Regions from separate parts of the Pelomonas baiyunensis genome, predicted to be linked through region 1. Evidence: predicted binding sites of a transcription regulator. Region 1 holds the regulator's gene; the other holds the start of a gene.
The links. Region 1 encodes HrcA, which represses chaperone genes, less so after heat shock. Its sites were predicted from a motif close to TTAGCACTCNNNNNNNNNGAGTGCTAA; they were not measured.
Positions count from the first base shown of each region.

Region 2: a site for HrcA is predicted at 1,776-1,802, ahead of groES (co-chaperone GroES). Genes of this name have one in related genera too.

Region 1 covers NZ_JBIGIB010000005.1:271,027-274,433, reverse strand. Annotated here, with positions in the region: gene ACG01O_RS18100 (DUF1439 domain-containing protein) at 1-538, shown strand, start outside; tRNA gene ACG01O_RS18095 (tRNA-Ile) at 602-678, opposite strand; gene hrcA (heat-inducible transcriptional repressor HrcA) at 702-1,709, opposite strand; gene ACG01O_RS18085 (NAD kinase) at 1,777-2,643, shown strand; gene recN (DNA repair protein RecN) at 2,654-3,407, shown strand, end outside.
Region 2 covers NZ_JBIGIB010000001.1:287,299-290,705, reverse strand. Annotated here, with positions in the region: gene ACG01O_RS01165 (amino acid ABC transporter substrate-binding protein) at 1-645, opposite strand, end outside; gene ACG01O_RS01160 (LysR substrate-binding domain-containing protein) at 754-1,671, opposite strand; gene groES (co-chaperone GroES) at 1,896-2,186, shown strand; gene groL (chaperonin GroEL) at 2,285-3,407, shown strand, end outside.

The sequences.
Region 1 (3,407 bases):
GGCCGCCTGGGTCCTGCCTGCGCTGGCCGCCACACTGATTGGCTGCAGCTTGGTCAACCCCCTGGCCAACGGCTACCTGGACATTGAAGCCACCGAGCTGCAAGCCCGCCTGAACCCACGCTTCCCGGTGCAGCAATGCAAGCTGCTGGTGGCCTGCGTGGAACTTGCCAACCCGCAACTCACGCTGCCCGAAGGCGGCGACCGCATCCACCTGCTCCTGGACGCCCGCCTGAGCCTGGGCACCCGCGAGCGCACCGGCCAAATCGGCCTCTCCGCCCGCCCGCGCTACGCCGCCGACGAGGGCCAGTTGTTCCTGGACGACCTGCAAATCACCCAACTCAATTTCGCCGGCCTGCCCGACGACTACGCCGCGCTGCTGCGCCAACGTGCGCCCAGCCTGGTGCAAGGCCAACTGCGCGCGCACCCGGTTTACGTCATCAACAACGCCACCACCCGCGGCACCCTCGCCCGCCAACTCATCAAAGACGTGACCGTGGTGGACGGCAAGCTGCGCATCCGCTGGACGCCGAAGGGGTGAGGCGCTGGTGGTGAGTTGGGGAGTGGCCGGGCCGCCTTCACAGGCGGGTGCGCGGCAAGGTGTTGGTAGGCCGTATTGGACTTGAACCAATGACCAAAGGATTATGAGTCCTCTGCTCTGACCAACTGAGCTAACGGCCCCCAGGAGGAGCGGCGGATTCTAGTCAGCGCTGGGACAGGGCCTGGCCGACCATGCGGCTGGTGATGTCGACGATCTGGATCATGCGGTCGTAGGCCATGCGCGTGGGGCCGATGACGCCCAGGGTGCCGACGACCTGCCCGTCCACCTCGTAGGGGGCGGACACGATGGACAGTTCCTCGTAGGGCACGACTTGGCTTTCGCCGCCGATGTAGATGCGCACGCCCTCGGCGCGGCTGGAGGTGTCCAGCAGGCGCATGAGTTGGGTCTTTTCTTCAAACAGGTCGAACAGGCGGCGCAGGCTGCCCATGTCGTGGCTGAAGTCTTGCACGGTGAGCAGGTTGCGCTCGCCGGACACGATGACCCGTTCTTCCTGCTGGGCCATGGCCTCGCTGCCCACCTCGACGGCGGCGCTCATGAGGCCGGCGATCTCGCCGCGCAGGGCGTCCACCTCCAGGCGCAGCCGCTCGCGCACCGCTTCCAGCGTGAGGCCGGCGTAGCCGGCGTTCAGGCGGTTGCTGGCCTCGGCCAGCTCGGATTGGGTGAGGTCTTGCGCGGTGAAGATGACGCGGTTTTGCACGTCGCCGTCGGGCGACACGAGGATGACGAGCACGCGGCGCTCGCCCAGGCGCAGGAATTCGATGTGGTGGAAGACGCTGGGCTTCTTGGGCGCGGTGACGACGCCGACGAAGCTCGACAGGTTGGACAGCATCTGCGCCGCGCTGGCGATGACGCGCTGGGGTTGGTCAGGCTGTAGCTGCGCGGTTTCCACGCCGATGAGGCCCGGCTGGGCGGTCAGCATGGTGTCCACGAACAGGCGGTAGCCGCGCGGCGTGGGAATGCGGCCGGCGCTGGTGTGGGGGCTGGCGATCAGGCCCAACTCTTCCAGGTCGGCCATGACGTTGCGGATGGTGGCCGGGCTGAGCTCCAGGCCCGAGGCCTTGGAGAGCGTGCGCGAGCCCACCGGCTGGCCATCAGCGATGTAGCGTTCGACCAGGGTTTTCAGCAGGGATTTGGAGCGCTCGTCGAGCATTTCTCCATTCTATGAACAGGCCCGCGGCTCCCGGGATCCGCAGGACCCCTGTGGTGTAATTTGCCGCATGGCCGAGCGCTTCAGACATGTCGCCATCGTGGGCAAGCATCAGGCGCCTGGCATTCGGCCGGTGCTGGAGGAAATTGCCCAGTTTTTGTGCAGCAGCGGGCTGGATGTTTCGCTGGAAGCCGACACCGCACTCAACACCGGGCTGACCGATTACGACGCCCTCTCGCACGACGAGCTCGGCAAGGTTTGCGACCTGGCCGTGGTGATTGGCGGCGACGGCACCATGCTGGGGTTTGCGCGCGAGATGGCGCCCTATGGCATTCCGCTGCTGGGCATCAACCAGGGCCGCCTGGGTTTCATCACCGACATTCCGATCGAGCGCTGGCGCGAGTCCCTCGCCCCGGTGCTGGCGGGCGACTACGAGGTGGAGCCGCGCGCCATGCTGGAAGGCGAGGTGTGGCGCGACGGCGAGGCTATCTTCACCGGCCTGGCGCTGAACGACGTGGTGGTGAGCCGCGGCGCCACGGCGGGCATGGTGGAGTTGAAGATTTCGGTGGGCGAGCATTTCGTGGCCAACATGCGGGCCGACGGCCTGATCGTGGCCTCGCCCACGGGCTCGACGGCGTACGCACTGTCGGCCGGCGGGCCCATCCTGCACCCGAGCATTGCCGGCTGGCTGATGGTGCCGATTGCGCCGCACACGCTGTCCAACCGCCCCATCGTGCTGCCCGACTTGGGCGAGGTGCGCATGGAGATCGTGGCCGGCCGGGATGCGTCGGTGAACTTCGACATGCAAAGCCTCGCCAGCCTGCTGCACGGCGACACCATCACCGTGCGCCGCAGCCAGCACCAGGTGCGCTTCCTGCACCCCAAGGGCTGGACCTATTACGCGACGCTGCGTCGCAAACTCCGCTGGTACGTTTAAAGCCTGCCCCATGCTTCGGCACCTGAGCCTCAAGGACTTCGTCATCGTTCCCGCGCTGGAGCTCGACTTCGAGCCCGGTTTTGCCGTGCTGACCGGGGAAACCGGGGCCGGCAAATCCATCTTGATCGACGCACTGCAACTGGCCCTGGGCGGCCGGGGCGACGCGGGCGTGGTGCGCGAGGGCGCAGCCAAGGCCGAGATCTGCGCCGAGTTCGACACCCCGCCCCACCTGCGCGGCTGGCTGGACGACGCGGGCTTTGACGCGGACGACGCGCTGCTGCTGCGCCGCGTGATCGACACCTCGGGCAAGAGCCGCGCCTGGATCAATGGCGGTGCCGCCACGCTGACGCAACTGCGCGAACTGGCCGACCACCTGCTGGACATCCACGGCCAACACGCCTGGCAAGGCCTCACGCGCCCGGCCGCGGTGCGCGAGTTGCTGGACGGCTTTGCCGGCCTGGACACTGCCCCGCTGGCCCGCGCCCACGCAGCGTGGAAGCAAGCGGCCGAGGCCCTGCAAAAAGCGCAGGGCCTTCAGGCCGATGCGCAGCGGGAACGTGAGCGGCTGGCCTGGCAAATTGGCGAGCTGGACGGCTTGGCGCCCGGCGAGGGCGAGTGGGACGAGTTGAACGCCGAGCACGAGCGCCTGTCGCACGGCCAAAGCCTGATCGACGCCGCCAAGGCTGCGCTCGACGCCCTGGACGACGCCGAACCCAGCGCCCAGTCGCTGGCCGGCGGCGCGCTGGACCAACTGGAGCGCGTGC
Region 2 (3,407 bases), on a different contig from region 1:
TTCACCGACGATCTTGAAGTCGGCCGGGGCCTTGGAGGTGGCGATGTTCTTGGCCAGGATGGAGCCGTCCATCACGAAGGCGTCGGCACGGCCGGAGTCCAGCAGCAGGAAGCTGTCGGCGTGGTCCTTGCCGAACACTTCCTTGAAGTCCACGCCCGTGGCGCGCTCGTGCTTGCGCAGCGTCTGCACCGAGGTGGTGCCGGTGGTGGTGGCCACGGTCTTGCCGTTGAGCTGGTTGATCGACGTGATGCCGGAGTTGGCCTTCACGGCGATGCGCACTTCTTCCACGTAGGTTGTCACGGCGAAGGCGACATCCTTCTGACGGGCGGCGTTGTTCGTGGTGGAGCCGCACTCCAGGTCCACCGTGCCATTGACCGTCAGCGGGATGCGGTTGGCCGAGGTGACCGGCTGATACTTGACGTCGATCTTGCCGCCCAGTTGCTTGCGCAGGTCGGCGATGACGCGCTCGCACACGTCGATGTGGTAGCCCACGTACTTGCCGTCACCGATGGTGTAGGACAGGCCCGAGGACTCGCGCACCCCCATGGTGATGGCGCCGCTGTCCTTGATCTTTTTCAGCGTGTCGTCCGCTTGGGCGGCGGACACACCAGCCAACAGGGCAGCAACGAGCAGAACTTTCTTCATGAAAACTCCAACAACAGGAAGTGTTTATCGATAACAAGCGTGAGGAGACCACGCCAAGAACTCAGACCGAATCCGGGTTTACACGATCCATGCACAGGGCGGATGGGGTCATGCGCCGGACGTCAGATAGTCCCACAAAGCCAAGGAGGCAGGCTTCTGGCGGCGCGAAAGCTCGGGCCGCTCGCGGTAGATGCGCAGTTCCATGCTCACACTGAACTGGCCGGCAGCCGCCGCCGGCACCAAGCGTCCGCTCGCCAGTTCCTTTTGCACCGAACTGGCCGGCAGGAACGCAAAGCCGTGGCCTTCCAGCGCCATGGCCTTCAGGCCCTCGGCCATGTCGGTTTCATAAATCGCGTCCAGGTTGAGCGCGCAGTCAGCGTCCTTGACGATCAACTCCACCAGCCGGCCCAGGTAGGCCCCCGCGGCATAACTGAGGAACGGAATCTTCTGCCCCGGCCGCCCCGGCAGGCGGAACAGCGGGTCGCCATGGGCATCGGCCTTGGCGTAGGGCGCCAGGGTTTCGTGGCCCAGCGACGCCATCTGGTAGCGCTCCGGGTCCAGTTGCAAGGGTTGGCTGGCGTGGTGATAGACCAGCAGCAGGTCGCAGTTGCCCTCGCTGAGCTGCAGCATGGCGTCGTGCACATTGGCGGCGTTGAGCCGGCACTTGATGGCCCCGAAGCCGCGGCGCAGGCCCATCAGCCAGTGCGGGAAGAACGAGAACGCCAGCGAGTGCGGCACGGCGAACTCGATCATGTCCTGGTCAGCCGCCTGGTGGCTGCGCAGCATGTTGCGCGTCGCCTGCAGGTTGCCGAGCAACTCCACCGCCTGGGCCAGCAAGGTGGCGCCTGCGGCGGTCAGCCGGGTCGGGTACGACGAGCGATCCACCAGATCCACACCCGCCCACGCCTCCAGCGCCTGGATGCGGCGCGAAAAGGCCGGCTGCGTCACATGGCGCAACTGGGCGGACCGCGAGAAGCTGCGCGTCTCCGCCAGGCTCACAAAGTCTTCAAGCCACTTGGTTTCCACCGGCGGCAGTGTAGCCAGCCCTCCAAAAGACGTCGGCGCTCGGCGATCCGGTCACCCTTGCCGCCCCTTGAATCGCAAAACTCCGTCCCTATAATCAGTCGCTGCTAGCACTCAACACTCTTGAGTGCTAACGAAATCGGGCCGCAGCTTGCGGTCCCAAGTTTCGGTAAGCCGCCGCCTTCGGGCTCGGCGGCCGGTTCTGTTCCAACACACAAGGAGATTCCATGAAGCTGCGCCCCCTGCACGATCGCGTGATCGTTCGCCGCCTGGAGCAAGAAACCAAGACGGCCTCCGGCATCGTCATCCCCGACAACGCCGCCGAGAAGCCTGACCAAGGCGAAGTCCTGGCCGTTGGCCCGGGCAAGCGCAACGACAAGGGCGATTTCGTGGCCCTGAACGTGGCCGTGGGCGACCGCGTGCTGTTCGGCAAGTACTCGGGCCAGACCGTCAAGGTCGACGGCGAAGAACTGCTGGTCATGCGCGAAGAAGACCTCTTCGCCGTCGTCCAGAAGTAAAGCTTTGCGGGGCCGACCGCTGCGCGTCGCGCGCGCTCTGCCCCTCACCGAATCAGAGCATTCATCTCTGACCCCAATTTAAGCATTTGGAGATTCAAATGGCAGCAAAAGACGTGATCTTCGGCGGCGAAGCCCGCGCCCGCATGGTTGAAGGCGTGAACATCCTGGCCAACGCGGTCAAGGTGACCCTGGGCCCCAAGGGCCGCAACGTGGTGCTGGAGCGCTCGTTCGGCGCCCCCACCGTGACCAAGGACGGTGTCTCGGTCGCCAAGGAAATCGAGCTGAAGGACAAGCTCCAGAACATGGGCGCCCAGATGGTCAAGGAAGTCGCTTCCAAGACGTCTGACAACGCCGGTGACGGCACCACCACCGCCACCGTGCTGGCCCAGGCCATCGTGCGCGAAGGCATGAAGTACGTGGCCGCCGGCATGAACCCGATGGACCTGAAGCGCGGCATCGACAAGGCGGTTGCCGCCCTGGTCGCCCAGCTGAAGGCCGCCTCCAAGGCCACGACCACCTCCAAGGAAATCGCCCAGGTCGGCACCATCTCGGCCAACAGCGACTCCGACGTCGGCCAGATCATTGCTGACGCGATGGACAAGGTCGGCAAGGAAGGCGTCATCACCGTCGAAGACGGCAAGAGCCTGAACAACGAGCTGGACGTCGTCGAAGGCATGCAGTTCGACCGCGGCTACCTGTCGCCCTACTTCATCAACAACCCGGAAAAGCAAGCCGCGATCCTGGACAACCCGTTTGTCCTGCTGTTCGACAAGAAGATCAGCAACATCCGCGACCTGCTGCCCACGCTGGAAGCCGTGGCCAAGGCCGGCCGTCCGCTGCTGATCATTGCCGAGGAAGTCGAAGGCGAAGCCCTCGCGACCCTGGTGGTCAACACCATCCGCGGCATCCTGAAGGTTGTCGCCGTCAAGGCTCCGGGCTTCGGCGACCGCCGCAAGGCCATGCTGGAAGACATCGCCATCCTGACGGGCGGCAAGGTCATCGCCGAAGAAGTGGGCCTGTCGCTCGAGAAGGTCACGCTGGCTGACCTGGGCCAAGCCAAGCGCGTCGAAGTGGGCAAGGAAAACACCACCATCATCGACGGCGCCGGCGCTGCTGCCGACATCGAAGCCCGCGTCAAGCAAGTGCGCATCCAGATCGAGGAAGCCACCAGCGACTACGACCGCGAGAAGCTGCAAGAGCGCGTGGCCAAGCTGGCCGGCG